2 linked regions of the Collimonas fungivorans Ter331 genome follow. The protein of the gene in region 2 interacts with the protein of the main gene of each other region in a pairwise test. Links are inferred from orthologs where the notes say so. Each region holds a gene or a part of one and is shown on either strand. Other genes may lie near its edges. The genes, in order: rplK and prmA.

Region 1 (7,933 bases), 420 kb from region 2 along the record:
GAAACGCCGAACTTCTCTTCGAATGCCTTAACCAGGTCATTCAATTCCATAACAGTCAGACCATCGATCTGGGTCAGGAATGCATCTTTATCAAAAGCCATGTGAAACTCCTAATTTTTTACAGTAAATACATCTGATTGGTACTAACGCTAAAAAAAGCGCCTGAAGCTTGCTAATTAAGCGGCTTCGGCTTCTTTTTTCGCTGCCAGAGCAGCCAAACCACGCACAAATCCAGCGATCGGCATCTGCATCATGCCCACAACTTGGGCCAGCAGAACTTCGCGACTTGGAATGTTTGCCAACGCTTGTACACCCGCCTTATCCAGCGACTTACCAGCGAAGTTACCTGCCTTGACGACCAGTTTGTCGTTGCTTTTTGCAAAGTCGTTGATGACTTTTGCAGCAGCAACGGCGTCCTCGGAGATCGAATAGATCAACGGGCCGGTCATGTCTTTGGCGAGGTCGGCAAACGCGGTACCTTCAACGGCGCGACGTGCCAGTGTATTTTTCAATACACGCAAGTACACACCCTGGGTACGCGCATTAGCGCGCAGTTGGGTCAAGTGACCAACCTGGATGCCACGATATTCGGCCACGACGATAGTCTGTGCATTTGCAACTTTTGCAGAGACTTCGGCGACTACGGCCTTTTTGTCATTCAGATTGAGACTCAAGATCAACCTCCAAAAATGATGCTCGGATATTACACAACCGCAAATGGCTGCTTACCTCACATCGGTTCGAACACGGCGTCCGAAGTTAGGAGTTCAGAACTTGCGCATGACTCAGAGTGAACCAACACGCAGCGATGAGACTACAAAACTTGTTCGGGTACACCATCTGCGTTGGGTGCCAGCTGATCGCTCACCTGGTGTTTAACTTTGTGCACCACCTGCATGCACGCCGCCCAACGGTCTTTGATTGCCTGGACCTGCATCGTTACTGCCAATACAGGTCCAGCCCAAAGATTCGCCTGGTTGCGCATGCGCAGCCAGGACTTTATTCTTCTAATTTAAGCTGCCAGTGTCGTTTGATCGACACGAACGCCGGCACCCATTGTCGAAGACAAGGAGATCTTGCGCAGGTATACACCCTTGCTGGTGGCTGGCTTTGCTTTGCTCAATGCATCGATCAGTGCCAACAAGTTGGACTTCAATTCTGCATCGCTAAACGATTTACGACCGATGGTTGCGTGAACGATACCGGCTTTGTCGGTACGGTACTGCACTTGACCGGCTTTTGCGTTCTTGACGGCAGTTGCAACGTCAGCAGTCACGGTGCCAACCTTCGGATTCGGCATCAGGCCGCGTGGTCCCAGGATCTGGCCCAGGGTACCAACGATACGCATGGTATCTGGCGATGCGATCACGATGTCGAAAGGCATGTTGCCGGCTTTGATCTGCTCAGCCAGGTCTTCCATGCCAACGATGTCGGCGCCGGCAGCTTTAGCTTGTTCGGCTTTTTCGCCGGAAGCAAATACTGCAACGCGAACGGTCTTGCCGGTGCCGGCTGGCAGCACGACGGAACCGCGGACCACTTGGTCCGATTTCTTTGCATCAACGCCCAACTGGACGGATACATCGATCGATTCATTGAATTTTGCAGTAGCGCATTCCTTGATCAACGCAACAGCGTTGTCGAATGGATATGCCTTGGTGCGATCAACTTTAGCCTTGATCGCTTTTGCGCGTTTAGTTAACTTAGCCATTACAGACCCTCCACCGTGATGCCCATCGAACGAGCAGAACCGGCGATAGTACGTACGCCAGCTTCCAGATCAGCACCAGTCAAATCGGGCTTTTTCAAGGTAGCGATTTCTTCTGCTTGCTTACGGGTGATCGAACCGACCTTAGTGGTATGCGGCGTAGCCGAACCCTTGGTGATGCCGGCAGCCTTCTTGATCAGGATCGTTGCCGGAGGAGTCTTCATCACGAAAGTGAAGGACTTGTCGGCGAACGCTGTGATCACGACCGGAATCGGCAGACCTGGCTCAACACCTTGGGTCTGGGCATTGAATGCCTTACAGAATTCCATGATGTTCAGACCGCGCTGACCCAATGCTGGACCAATTGGTGGGGATGGGTTTGCTTTACCAGCTGGCACTTGCAGCTTGATAAAACCAATGATTTTCTTTGCCATGATGGCTCCTAAGTGTTGTGAGTATTAGCGCCTGTTCGATCTTGCAATCTAATAGGGCTCCTCTTACTGCTCCGGATTCCATGAGGTTTCTCATGACGCTCCGAACAGCGCTTAAAAATACTTTCCTGCCTGGCTGAATTCCGCTCAGACCCTGCTTATACTTTTTCGACCTTGTCGAATTCCAGCTCAACCGGCGTGGCGCGGCCGAAGATGGTGACCGTCACGCGCACGCGCGATTTTTCGTAGTTCACTTCTTCCACGTTGCCGTTGAAGTCGGTGAAAGCACCTTCCTTGATACGCACCAGCTCGCCGACTTCATACAAGACCTTAGGCCGCGGCTTCTCGATGCCGTCCTGCATCTGCTGCATGATCTTGTCGACTTCATGCTGCGGAATCGGGGTAGGCTTGTTCGACTTGCCGCCGATGAAACCGGTTACCTTGTTCGTGTTCTTTACCAGATGCCAGGTTTCGTCGGTCATTTCCATCTCGACCAGGACATAGCCCGGGAAGAAACGACGTTCGGTAACGGCTTTCTGGCCATTCTTGACTTCAATCACTTCTTCAGTCGGCACCAGGATCTGGCCGAACTGTTCCTGCATTCCAGCGCGGTCGATCCGCTCGGTCAGCGCGCGCTGCACGCTCTTTTCCATACCGGAATAAGCATGCACCACATACCAGCGCTTCTTGCCCGCAGCCGCCGAAGGCGTTGCTGCTGCCGGCGTCCCTTGCGCGTCGTCTTGTGTGCTATCGCTCATTATTGTTTCCAGCCCAAAATCACGTCGTATAACAAAACCTCGAGGAGCTTATCGATGCCCCACAGGAAAATCGCCATTACCAGCACAAATGCAAAAACGATGGCAGTGATCTGCATCGCTTCCTTGCGGGTCGGCCAGACAACTTTTTTTGTCTCACGCACGGCTTCTTTGGCGAAACCGAGGAATTCACGGCCTTGCGTCGATGTCCAGGCGAAGGCGATTGCCACCACCAAACCGGCAACCAGGGCGCCAGCGCGCACCAGACCAGACTGGCCCGACAAAAAATAAAAGCCGACAACGCCGGCGACGACAGCCAAAACTGCCAATATTACTTTGAGCTTGCTGCCGGATTCGCCGACAGTTTGCACAGGGTGGTTAGACATACGCGGTTTACTTTCAGTACCCTACACCTGAATCGGTGGCAGGGGCGGAGGGCATCGAACCCCCAACCTCCGGTTTTGGAGACCGGCGCTCTGCCAATTGAGCTACACCCCTACGCTTAAAACACTTTATCTGGACGGCTTGGCCAGCAGCTCATTTCTCACAAGCATGCATACCATTCAGACATCAACGCCGCGAGACGGGAATTTCCCGGGTCGCGGCGATTACAACTTTTTGCTATTACGCGTCAGGCAGGATCTTGGCAACGACACCCGCACCAACAGTACGGCCACCTTCGCGGATCGCGAAACGCAGACCTTCTTCCATCGCGATCGGGTTGATCAGCATCACTGTGATCGACACGTTATCGCCTGGCATGACCATTTCTTTGTCCTTTGGCAACTCGATCGAACCAGTCACGTCCGTAGTACGGAAGTAGAACTGTGGACGATAGTTGTTGAAGAACGGTGTATGGCGGCCGCCTTCGTCTTTCGACAGAACATAGATCTCGCCAGTGAAATGCTTGTGCGGCTTGATCGAGTTCGGCTTGGCCAACACTTGGCCCCGCTCTACGTCTTCACGCTTGGTCCCGCGCAGCAACACACCAACGTTGTCGCCGGCTTGACCTTGGTCCAGCAGCTTGCGGAACATTTCAACGCCAGTACAGGTTGTATCTTGGGTGTCGCGGATACCGATGATTTGCAGGGCTTCGCCAACCTTGACGATACCGCGCTCGATACGGCCGGTCACCACAGTACCGCGGCCGGAGATCGAGAACACGTCTTCCACTGGCAGCAGGAAGGCGCCGTCAACAGCACGTTCCGGTGTCGGGATGTAAGTGTCCAGCGCTTCAGCCAGAGCCATGATCGCTTGCTCGCCCAATGGGCCAGTGTCGCCTTCCAAGGCCAGCTTGGCCGAACCCTTGATGATTGGCAGGTCGTCGCCTGGGAAATCATACTTGGTCAACAGCTCGCGCACTTCCATTTCAACCAGCTCGAGCAACTCTTCGTCGTCGACCATGTCCGCTTTGTTCAGGAACACGATGATGTATGGCACGCCAACTTGACGCGACAACAGGATGTGTTCACGGGTCTGTGGCATTGGGCCGTCAGCTGCCGAACACACCAGGATCGCACCGTCCATCTGGGCCGCGCCGGTGATCATGTTTTTCACATAGTCAGCATGGCCTGGGCAGTCAACGTGGGCGTAGTGGCGGTTTGCAGTTTCGTATTCAACGTGTGCAGTGTTGATCGTGATGCCGCGCGCTTTTTCTTCTGGCGCTGCGTCAATCTGATCGTACGCTTTGGCTTCGCCGCCAAATTTCTTCGACAATACTGTCGCGATCGCTGCTGTCAGCGTGGTCTTGCCGTGGTCGACGTGGCCGATAGTGCCAACGTTGACGTGCGGCTTGGTCCGCTCAAACTTGCCTTTTGCCATCTTAGACTCCTAAAGATTTGATGAGAATGTCCAGGCCCGCGCCCGACCGTCTTACAGATTGAATTCGACAAGCATCGAATCAGAAACTTGTGAATCAGAAACTTGATATTCAGCTTTACTGCGCTTGCGGCGCCCTATGCGGACACCAGCAACAAACTAATTCTGGTGCCCTTGACGTGGATCGAACACGTGGCCTCTCCCTTACCAAGGGAGTGCTCTACCACTGAGCTACAAGGGCTATGCCGTACGCGTGCTTCTGACTACAACACGCCCAACTTATTACCTGCAATACTTGCAAAACTGCTGGAGCGGGTGAAGGGAATCGAACCCTCGTCATAAGCTTGGAAGGCTTCAGCTCTACCATTGAGCTACACCCGCAAATTACCGAATTTTCACTTCACCGCTACAATTTTTATACTTTTTACTGCTTCCCAAAATGGTGGAGAGGGCTGGATTCGAACCAGCGTACTCGTAAGAGGGCAGATTTACAGTCTGCTGCCATTAACCACTCGGCCACCTCTCCGCAGGGAACCCCAGATTATAGTAAAGCACCCTTGGAGTGTCAACCATGGAAACTGATTTCTTCTAAATATTTCTTAGTTTTTTCAGTTTCCCGGTCGGATCGCCGCCGGGCCTGGCCGGAATCGGGAAAAAGCGTAAAAACGCTTCACCGGCCAAGGGGCGAGATAATATCAGAAACGCGTCTCGCGTGCAGCTCTTAGAAAGCCGTCGAGAATTGGCGTGCAATCGAGCAATTGCGGGCCGCCGGCGCGGTGGAACTCCGGATGCCACTGCAAGCCCATGACAAAAGCTGCCTTGCGGTAACGTATTGCCTCAACGATATTATCGCTGCCGGAAATCGCCTCTACCGTCAGGTCCCGCCCCAGGTCGCGCACCGCCTGGTGATGGATGGAGTTGACCACCCACTCGTTTTGCTCGCCGCCATGGCTATTGAACAATGTTGCCAATGAGGAACCTTGCGGAAACTGGATCGCATGGTGCAGGCGGTCGTATTCGTCGTTCACGTGCTTGATCGAGGTCGGGACATCGGTTGCGATGTCCTGGTACAAGGTGCCGCCAAAGGCAACATTGATCAGCTGGCAACCGCGGCAGATGCCCAGCACCGGCTTGCCCGCTTCGATGAATTCATGCAGCAGCTCCAGCTCGTACATGTCGCGCACGCGGTCGCCGCCCCATTCCGGCCGGGTCGCCGCTTGCGCGTAGCTCTGCGGCGAGACGTCGGCGCCCCCTTGCAGCACCAGGCCGTCCAGGTGCTTGGCATAGTCGCGCAGCCGGATCGAGCTGGGATGGACCAGGCCGTTGGTGTTGACAGTAGGAATCATGAACACCAGCACATTGCGCGACATGACCCACTGCGCGATCGACTCTTCCAGATATTGCAGGGTGCGCCCGCGCAAGCCTTTGGCGCCTTCTTCCGGATGGAAAATCCGCGCTGAGATGCCGATCTTCAGGGTCCGCTGCATCATGCGCCGGCCGGCCTTGTCCGACAGCGCGCGGAAACGGGCGGCGATCAGCTTCCAGGTTTGCGGCCAGGGCGCGCTGTCGTCGTTGACCGGATCGGCTGCCCTGGGTGGAACGCTGGCCGCCGCAGGCTTGGCTTCGGCTTGAGGCTCAGCCTTCGGTGGCTCGGCGGCAGTGGATTCAGGAGTTGCGGCGGGCTCAGGAGGTACGGCAGGTTTGGCCTCTGCTGCCGTAGCGGGAAGCGGAGGGACGGGATCGTTTGATTGGGAGTCGGACATATTTGTTGGAAATTGTCAGAAATAGAAATTTTTGGGAAAGTGCTGCTAGCATGTTCGCTGCAGGCAAAAATAGTGCCCTAGGGCCGGATCTTGATCAAACCGGCTCGCCAAAGTATAGACTTGATTCCTATGTGAGCATGGTTTTCCATATCAGTTCATCTTGAGTTACCCATTTTTACCATTTTGCCTAAACGTATCCCGCTCACCATGAACAAACCACCGCAAATCCTGATCCTGTATGCGCATCCGACGCCGCACCATTCGCGCGTCAACCGCCGCCTGGCGCAGGTTGCCGCCAAAGTGCCCAATGTGCAGGTACACGACCTGTATGAGCTGTATCCGGATTTCCATATCTCGGTGCGGCGCGAACAGGCGCTGGTAGAACAGGCCGACCTGATCGTATTCCAGCACCCGGTCCAGTGGTACAGCATGCCGGCGCTGCTGAAACAATGGGTCGATTCCGTCCTTACCCCCGGCTGGGCCTATGGCCCCGGCGGCGAAGCCTTGCGCGGCAAGGATTTCTGGCTGGTCGCCACCACCGGCGGCTCGGTCCGCTCTTACCAGGCGGAAGGCCACAACCTGTTCCCGTTCTCGGCCTTCTTGCCGCCCTACCAGCAAACCGCGCAGCTGTGCGGCATGCGCTGGCTGCAGCCGCACCTGCTGTTCGGCGCGCACCAGGTCAACCAGCAAACCCTGGCCGGGCACATCGAGGCCTACCGCAAGCGCCTGGCGAACTATCCGAACTGGCCGGAATTGCTGGCAACCGACACCCCGATACCGCTCACAGGCAGCTAAACATCATGGAACAGAATCTCTTATTCAACGGTTTGATTTACCTGGCGGCGGCAGTAGCCGCAGTGCCGATCGCCAAGCGCCTGGGCCTGGGCGCGGTGCTGGGCTACCTGCTGGCCGGCATGGCGATCGGTCCCTGGGGCTTGCGCCTGATCGACAATGTCGAAGACATCCTGCATTTCTCCGAGTTCGGGGTGGTGCTGCTGCTGTTCATGATCGGCCTCGAACTCGAACCGAAGCGCCTGTGGTCGCTGCGGCGCTCGATTTTCGGCTGGGGCACGGCGCAGGTGGCGACGGTTTCGCTGGCGCTGTTCGGCGCCGCCGTGGCTGCCGGGGTCGACTGGAAAACCGCGCTGATCGCCGCGCTCGGCATGTCGCTGTCGTCCACCGCGATCGCCCTGGCCACCATCAACGAACGCAAGATCAACAGCACGCCTGCCGGTCGCGCCGGTTTTGCCATCCTGCTGTTCCAGGACATCGCCGCCATTCCCATGATCGCGATCGTGCCCTTGCTCGGCGTCGCCGCCGCCCACGGCAGCGGCGAAGGCTGGATCGGCGGCCTGAAGGTGGTGGCGGTGATCGCCACCCTGATCGTCGGCGGCCGTTACCTGGTGCGGCCGTTGATGCGCATGATCGCCCGCACCGGACTGCGTGAAATCTTCACTGCCT
Region 2 (7,950 bases):
CGCGCGTGGCGCGCATGGCTTCCGGCGGCCGCCATGGCCTGGCGCAGTCGATTTTCCAGGTGGGCGGCAATGCCGGCAGTTCCATGGGGCCGCTGCTGGCGGCATGGATCGTGATCCCGCACGGACAGACCAGCATCGCCTGGTTCTCGGCGGCGGCGCTGCTGGCGATCGTGGTGCTGTGGCAGATCGGCAACTGGTACAAGCGCAAGCGCCAGGAAGCCAAGAGCAAGCCGGCCAAGGCAAAACAGCATCACGTAGCGCTGCCGCGCAACAAAGTGCTGTTTTCGGTAGGCATCTTGCTGATGCTGGTTTTCTCGAAATATTTTTACATGGCCAGCCTCAGCAGCTACTTCACGTTCTACCTGATCGACAAATTCCAGCTGTCGGTGCAGTCGGCGCAGCTGCATCTGTTCGTGTTCCTGTTTGCAGTGGCTGCCGGCACCGTGCTGGGCGGTCCGATCGGCGACAAGGTCGGCCGCAAAGTGGTGATCTGGGTGTCGATCCTCGGCGTGGCGCCGTTCACCCTGATGCTGCCATACGCCAACCTGTTCTGGACCGGCGTACTGACGGTGGTGATCGGCGTGATCCTGGCTTCGGCGTTCTCGGCGATCCTGGTGTTCGCCCAAGAGCTGGTGCCTGGCAAGGTCGGCACCGTATCTGGCCTGTTCTTCGGTTTCGCTTTCGGCATGGGCGGCATCGGCGCCGCCGCGCTGGGGCAGCTGGCCGACATGACCAGCATCCGCTTCGTCTACCAGGTCTGCTCTTTCCTGCCGCTGATCGGCCTGCTGGCGGCATTCCTGCCCAATCTTGAGGGACACCGGCGCAAAGCTGCCGGCTGACCGGCGTCAGTCGTAAAAAAAGCGCGCTGGCGACAGCGCGCTTTTTTCTGCTCATTTTCTATCTACTGCAGCATCATTTCTTTTGCTTGGCCACCCACTGTTCCAGCGCTTGCAGCGTGTTGCTGACATGCTTGCCCGGATCCATGCTGCTGTATTCATAGATGATGCTGCCGTTGGGGGCGATCACGTACGATACGCGGTCGGCGTAGTTGGTCTTCGCCAGCAGCACCGAATCATAGGACTTCATGATTTTCTGGTCCTGGTCCGAGGCAACCGCGAATTTGCTGCGGCATTCGCTGACCGAGAATTTGTTGAGGGTATCGATGTTGTCGGCCGATACGCCGATCACGGACGCGCCGAGCGCCTTGTACTTGTCGACCGCATCGGCAAACAGATGGGCTTCGATGGTGCAGCCTTTGGTGAAAGCTGCGGGGTAAAAGTAGAGCACCACCGGGCCTTTTTTCAGCTCATCGGCCAGCGAATAGCTGAACACCTTGCCGCCGAGGGAAGCCTGGGTGGTAAACGGCGGCGCCGGCTCGCCAGCCTTGAGAGCGGCAAAAGCCGGTGCTGCAACAGCGCTGCAAACCAATAAAGCGGCAATCAGTCGTTTCATGAAGACTCCTGGATTAGGGGGCTGTTAACAGTTAATTTGGGAGATGCGTTCAAGCCAAAACGTGTGTTGGCAAGGCGCGTAGCGTAGCAGGGGCAGGTCGCCCCTGCAAGCTATGCAACGCCGCCAGCGCACGTTTTGGCTTGAACCCTCCGGGAACGGCTGCAGGCGTCACATGCCGTCGTTACTCGGGGCGGCCATCCGCCTCCTTGCCGTAGCACCACTACGCCGCGTCGTCGTGCCTAGGCCTGTAACGCCTGCCGCGCGTTCGCACTCCCAAATTAATTGTTAACAGCCCCCGATGATAAGCAGCATCATGCGTCGAGATCGCGGCGTTGTCCAATCACTTGTTTAGGCAACGCTGCGATTGACTCGCTTAATGGCCGCCGTGCCAGCCGCCGCCTCCACCCCAGCCGCCTCTGCCGCCCCAGCCTCGTCCACCCCAACCGCCGCCCCAGCCACGCGAATAGCCGAAGCCGATGTCCACGCTTGGCGCCACATACACCGGCGCCGGAGCGTAATAACCGCCGCCGTAATAACTGCCGTAGCCGCCGCCGTAATAGCCGTCGCCGCCGTAAGGATAGGCAACGCAGCCGCCTAGCAGCATGGTTGCACCGAGCAGTGTTGCTCCAATTAACAGTCGCTTTTTCATGAGACCCTCCGTCCCTGGTACTGATGGAAATTGGATATAAGCCTAGCAGATAAGTTCAGCTTGGACAGGACGATGTGTATCACGCCGGAATTGACGATTACGGGGAGTATGCTTGAGTGATGCAGGAAGATGCAGGGGGAATCTGCGATTTTCTCTTCCTATACTCCGCCCAGTACCGGCTCGGAGCACAGGATTTGATGTGCTACTTTTACAATCGGTAACCAAATTCACGATGGAAGCGTTCATTGATTTCGGCACGGCTGGGCGCGTGGTTCTGCGGTCCCAGGTGAGCGATCTTGATGCTACCCAGCAAGCTAGAAAGACGGCCGGTGGTGGCCCAGTCCATGCCGTTGCTCAAGCCATACAGCATGCCGGCGCGGAAGGCGTCGCCGCAGCCGGTCGGATCCAGCACCTGGTCGGCCTTGACGCAAGGAATGTCGATCTTGCCGCCGGCGGTGAAAATCTCCGCGCCGAGTTCGCCGCGCGTCACTACCAGCGCCGATACCCGTTCGGCAATCTGCGCCAGCGATAAACCGGTGCGCGACGCCAGCATTTCAGCTTCGTAGTCATTCATGGCGATATAGGTCGCGAGTTCGATGAACTGCTTCAGTTCGTCGCCGTTGAACATCGGCATGCCCTGGCCCGGATCGAAGATCAGCGGAATGCCTTGCGCGGCGCAGTCGGCAGCATGCTGCAGCATGCCGTCGCGACCGTCGGGGGCGACAATCGCCAGCTTGACCGGACCGGCGTCGGCTACCTTGTTCTCGTGCGAGTGGGTCATGGCGCCGGGATGGAAGGCGTTGATCTGGTTATTGTCGGCGTCGGTGGTGACGAAGCATTGCGCGGTGTAGATCGAATCGATGGTGCGCACCGTCTTGCGCGAAATGCCCTGCTGGTCAAGCCGCGCCAGGTAGTCGCCGCCGTCGTGGCCGATGGTCGCCATGATTTGCGGATCGCCGCCCAGCAGTTTCAGGTTGTAGGCGATATTGCCGGCGCAGCCGCCGAAGTCGCGGCGCAAGGTCGGCACCAGGAACGAGACGCTGATCTTGTGCAGCTGATCGGCCAGCAGCGCATCCGAGAAGCGTCCCGGATATTGCATGATGACGTCGAAAGCCAGTGAACCGCAGATGAGAGAGGTCATAATAAAAGAGGAAAACTCGCTGGTTGGCGCGGATGGTCTGCGCAAATAAAATAATTACGGGATAGAGTTTAAGCGCAACCGGCAAACTTTGCGCCGTTCGCTGCAGGTTATGGGTAATACAGGTACACCCGGTAACCGGACGCCTTCAACTGCAATAGCTCAAAACCCAGTTTCACCGGCTGTTCCTGGTCGCTGGCGAAACCCTGGGCTGGATTGGCGGTTGCGCTCAAATAATCGTGCGGGGTAAACACGCGGCGCGCTATCGCCTTTTCGTTGCCGTCGTTCAAGGTCAGTTCGATATTGGGCCAGGCTTGCACCGTGTCGCTGCGGTTGCGCAGCAGCAGGTTCAGTGAAAACAGGTTGCGGGCCGGATCGACTGCCTGCAGTTCGTTGGCTTCGATCGAAATGCTGTCGATTTTCATGGGCAGGCCAACGCTGCAGCCGATTTTCGCGCAGGCGCCGATGAGCACCGGCTTGAGCTGCGGCACGCGCGCCGCCAGCTGGTCGCGGAAGAAATAAGTCGATTGTCCGGCCAGCCCGATCAGCAGCAGCGCGCCTGCACCCCACATGGCCCAGCGTAGCGTGCCGCCGATGCGTTGCCTGCGCCTTGCGCTGAGGACAAAATCGGGTTCATCGGCAGCCGGCTCCGGCTCGGCAGGGTTTTTGTCGCGGCTTTTCTTTTTATTGCTGCCGTCGCCGCTGTCCGCTGCGTTCGAGGGATTTGCAGCGGCCGGGGTCTTTTCCGCTCGCCACGGCTTGCGCTGCAATTCATCGATGATGCGATCCAGCTCATCATCGTCAGCAGTGGCGCCGGATTCCGCTTTTGCAGCCTGCGTGTAGTCGTCCTGGCCGGCGACGTGCATCAAGGTCATGCGCGCTATCTGCTTGTCTTCTTCATCGTCGGCATGACGATGCCAGACATTCGGCGTCGGCGGATTGCTTGCCGCTTCGTCGGGGGCGGTAGCGGCGGATGGTTTGATCAGGCCAAATGGGGTGTGGTGCACATCGGCCGGCGCCGACTGGCTGGTTTCCTCGGCGATCCGCAAATCTTCTTCGAGGCCGTCAATCGCCGCTTCCACCCGGCCTGACGCCATCGATCGGCCGGCGGTTTCAGGCGCGGCTGCAGGTGCGATGACAGGCAGCGGGTGATTCGTGGCGATGGCGACTGCCGGCTCGGGTCCCGATATCGGTTCCGGCGTTGGTTCTGGTTCTGGTGCGACGTAAACCGGAGGCGGCGCGCTATGCTGCGGTTCTGCCAAGGGCGCTTCGTCAGCGGCAAAGCCGTGGGTCTGGAGAGTTACAGCATCTTGTTCTGACGCCGTTGCCGGCGCCGGCGCCGCTATCGGGACCGCTACATCGGGCCGCACCAGGTGCTCGATGCCGTTGAAGACTTCGCGGCAGCTGCCGCAGCGAACCAGGCCGCCGCGCAGCTTCAGCTGGTCATTGGCGACCCGGAAGGTGGTCTGGCAATGCGGACATTGGGTCGCGAGCGCCATGGCCTGCTTACTTCAGGGTTCCGGACAGCGCTACCCAGCCGTCCTGCTCTGCCCAGACGCTCAGGGGCAGCCATTGCGCATAGGCGGCGATGACGTCTTCCGCCTGTTCCGCCAGCACGCCGGACAGGGTCAGGCTGCCGCCGGCAGCGATGCGGCTGCACAGCATGGGCGCCATCAGCTTGAGCGGGCCGGACAGGATGTTGGCGACCACGATATCGAATACCTGCAGTGCGCTGTTGGCGCCGAAATCTTCCGGCAGGTAATAGGCCACGTCGCAATGGTTGCGTTCGCTGTTGTAGCGCGCGGCATCGATCGCATGCGGGTCGATATCGACGCCGACGACGCTGCTGTCGCCGCCAAGTTTCTTGGCCACCATGGCCAGGATGCCCGAGCCGCAGCCGTAATCGAGCAGCGATTTCGGTTTTTGCAGCGGCACATGGATTTCCAGCCATTCCATGCAAAGGCGGGTAGTGGGATGGCTGCCGGTGCCGAAAGCCAGGCCCGGATCGAGTTCCAGGATCAGGCCGTTGGCGTCGGGGGCATCGTGCCAGCTAGGCACTACCCAGATATTCTTGCCGATGTGGATGGGTTCAAACTGCGATTGCGTCAGCCGCACCCAGTCCTGCGCCGCAACCGGCCGCAGCGAGTAGGGCGGGACCGCGACGCCGCAAGCTTTGGCGGCGTTGCTGACGATTGCTGCATGGTCGGCGTCGACTTCGGCCAGAACCACCACCCGGCTGCGCTGCCAGGCGGCTTCCTTGGGTTCCATGCCGGGTTCGCCGAACAAGGGCTGCTCGGCGGCAGTGCCGAGGTCGGCATCTTCCACCGAAACCGATAAGGCGCCGGCATCCATCAACGCATCGGACAGCGTTTCGGCGTCGCTCAGGGCAACTTCAATAACAATTTCGGTCCAGCTCATCAGATGCCTTACTGTGTGATGGAGACTCCCTACAAGGGAATCCTTATTTCTTTGCTGCTTTATCCGTTTCCTTGGCCACGACCGGCCGTTCGGCCAGTTTGTGTTCCAGATAGTGGATGTTGGTGCCGCCCTCGATGAAACGGGCGTCGATCATCAGTTCACGGTGCAGCTGGATGTTGGTCTGAATCCCTTCCACCACCATCTCGGACAGGGCGATCTGCATCCGCTTGATCGCCTGCTCACGGGTGGAACCGTAGGAAATCACCTTGCCGACCATCGAATCATAATGCGGCGGTACGAAATAACCGGCGTAGGCATGGGAATCGACCCGGATGCCAGGACCGCCAGGCGCATGCCACGACAGGATCTTGCCTGGCGACGGCGTGAACTTGAACGGGTCTTCGGCATTGATGCGGCATTCGATGGCGTGGCCGGAGAGCTGGATATCGCGCTGGCGGAAGCGCAGTTTTTCACCGGCGGCGATACGGATCTGTTCCTGCACGATGTCGATGCCGGTGATCATTTCGGTGATCGGGTGCTCAACCTGGACCCGGGTGTTCATCTCGATGAAGTAGAACTCGCCGTTTTCATACAGGAATTCAAACGTGCCGGCGCCGCGGTAATCCATCTTGCGGCAAGCTTCGGCGCAACGGTCACCGATTTTTTCGATGACCTTGCGCGGAATGCCTGGCGCCGGCGCTTCTTCGATCACCTTCTGGTGGCGGCGCTGCATGGAGCAATCGCGCTCGCCCAGCCAGACGGCATTCTTGAACTGGTCGGCCAGGATCTGGATTTCCACGTGGCGCGGATTTTCCAGGTACTTCTCCATATACACTTCCGGATTGCCGAACGCGGCGCCGGCTTCGGTCTTGGTCATGGTCACCGCATTGGCCAGCGCCGCTTCTGTGTGCACCACGCGCATGCCGCGTCCGCCGCCGCCGCCGGCCGCCTTGATGATGACCGGGTAGCCGATCTTGCGCGCAATCTTGACGATTTCCTTCGGATCATCCGGCAACGCGCCTTCCGAACCGGGCACGCAGGGCACGCCGGCGCGGATCATGGCTTGTTTGGCCGATACTTTATCGCCCATCAGGCGGATGTTCGCCGGCCGCGGGCCGATGAAAACAAAACCCGACTGTTCAACCCGCTCGGCGAAATCGGCGTTTTCGGACAGGAAGCCGTAACCCGGGTGAATGGCCTCGGCGTCGGTGACTTCAGCTGCGCTGATGATGGCCGGCATGTTGAGGTAGCTCAGGCTGGATGGCGCCGGCCCGATACAGACCGATTCGTCCGCCAGTTTCACATACTTGGCGTCACGGTCTGCCTCGGAATGGACCATGACGGTCTTGATGCCCATTTCACGGCAGGCGCGTTGGATGCGCAAGGCGATTTCGCCGCGGTTGGCGATAAGGATTTTTTCAAACATAGTAATTGGTATATGCGTCGCTAAGAGTTAAGCGTTATCAAGCATTGGGTTGACAATGCGGCCTTGAGACAAAGGCCCGCACTGGCAACCAGAACGGCGGACCCCGGATGAGCGGATGCCGCCGTGCAGGCTACTCGGTAGTTCTCTCGGTACAGATCGCTCGGTACAAATCTATCAACCAATGATGAACAGCGGCTGGCCGAATTCGACCGGCTGGCCGTTTTCCACCAGTATCTTCTTCACTACGCCGGAAGCGTCGGCTTCGATTTCATTGAGCAGCTTCATCGCTTCGATGATGCACAGCGTGCCGCCTTCTTTGATCTCCGAGCCGATTTCGACAAATGCCGGCGAGCCGGGCGCCGACGAGCGGTAGAAGGTGCCGACCATAGGCGATTTGACGATATGGCCTTCCGGCACGGCGGCCACTTCTACCGGCGCCGCGGCAGCCACTGGCGCCGGTGCGGCTACCTGGTATTGGGCTGGGTGCTGTTGTTGCGGTTGCATCATGACAACCTGGTTTTGCTGGGATGCAGACGACTTGACGATACGGACCTTGCTTTCGCCTTCCGTCACTTCCAGCTCTTCGATGTCTGATTCAGCGACGAGGTCGATCAGCGTTTTGAGTTTTCTCAAATCCATATGCAATCCTTCAGAATAAATAATGAAAAGCTATTTTCGTTTTTATGACACGCAATCCGGCGCTGCAAAGGGAGCTGCGAACGCCGAGTTGCTGCAAGAATATCAACTAGAGTTTCTTAATGGCAAAATCAATTGCTGCATGATAGCCGTCCACGCCTAAACCGCAAATGACTCCAACAGCGACATCCGATAAATAGGAATGATGTCGAAACGCTTCTCGCTGGTGGA

Evidence for each region.
Region 1: the proteins of prmA (region 2) and rplK interact in binary tests that used the Escherichia coli proteins (3 or more experiments, as listed by UniProt). The link is inferred for Collimonas fungivorans Ter331 from one-to-one orthologs.

The regions. Positions count from the first base shown.
Region 1 is NC_015856.1:482,983-490,915, reverse strand. What follows is about bases 424-3,274. They hold rplK (50S ribosomal protein L11), read right to left. Parts: upstream 2,140-3,274; coding sequence 1,708-2,139; downstream 424-1,707. Other genes in these bases: secE (preprotein translocase subunit SecE), read right to left, coding at 2,894-3,274; nusG (transcription termination/antitermination protein NusG), read right to left, coding at 2,295-2,894; rplA (50S ribosomal protein L1), read right to left, coding at 1,013-1,708; rplJ (50S ribosomal protein L10), read right to left, coding at 424-674. Outside these bases: rplL (50S ribosomal protein L7/L12), read right to left, coding at 1-101; more of rplJ, read right to left, coding at 177-423; more of secE, read right to left, coding at 3,275-3,277; tuf (elongation factor Tu), read right to left, coding at 3,516-4,712; CFU_RS02015 (gamma-glutamyl-gamma-aminobutyrate hydrolase), read right to left, coding at 5,405-6,472; CFU_RS02010 (NAD(P)H-dependent oxidoreductase), read left to right, coding at 6,680-7,267; glutathione-regulated potassium-efflux system protein KefC, read left to right, coding at 7,273-7,933. UniProt on the Escherichia coli protein: Forms part of the ribosomal stalk which helps the ribosome interact with GTP-bound translation factors.
Region 2 is NC_015856.1:906,965-914,914, forward strand. What follows is about bases 3,702-6,569. They hold prmA (50S ribosomal protein L11 methyltransferase), read right to left. Parts: upstream 5,658-6,569; coding sequence 4,746-5,657; downstream 3,702-4,745. Other genes in these bases: CFU_RS04005 (DUF3426 domain-containing protein), read right to left, coding at 3,702-4,738; accC (acetyl-CoA carboxylase biotin carboxylase subunit), read right to left, coding at 5,701-6,569. In the rest of the region: CFU_RS03985 (MFS transporter), read left to right, coding at 1-839; CFU_RS03990 (peroxiredoxin), read right to left, coding at 913-1,452; CFU_RS25355 (hypothetical protein), read right to left, coding at 1,826-2,101; CFU_RS04000 (carbohydrate kinase family protein), read right to left, coding at 2,310-3,242; more of CFU_RS04005, read right to left, coding at 3,350-3,701; more of accC, read right to left, coding at 6,570-7,083; accB (acetyl-CoA carboxylase biotin carboxyl carrier protein), read right to left, coding at 7,258-7,722; aroQ (type II 3-dehydroquinate dehydratase), read right to left, coding at 7,829-7,950. UniProt on the Escherichia coli protein: Methylates ribosomal protein L11.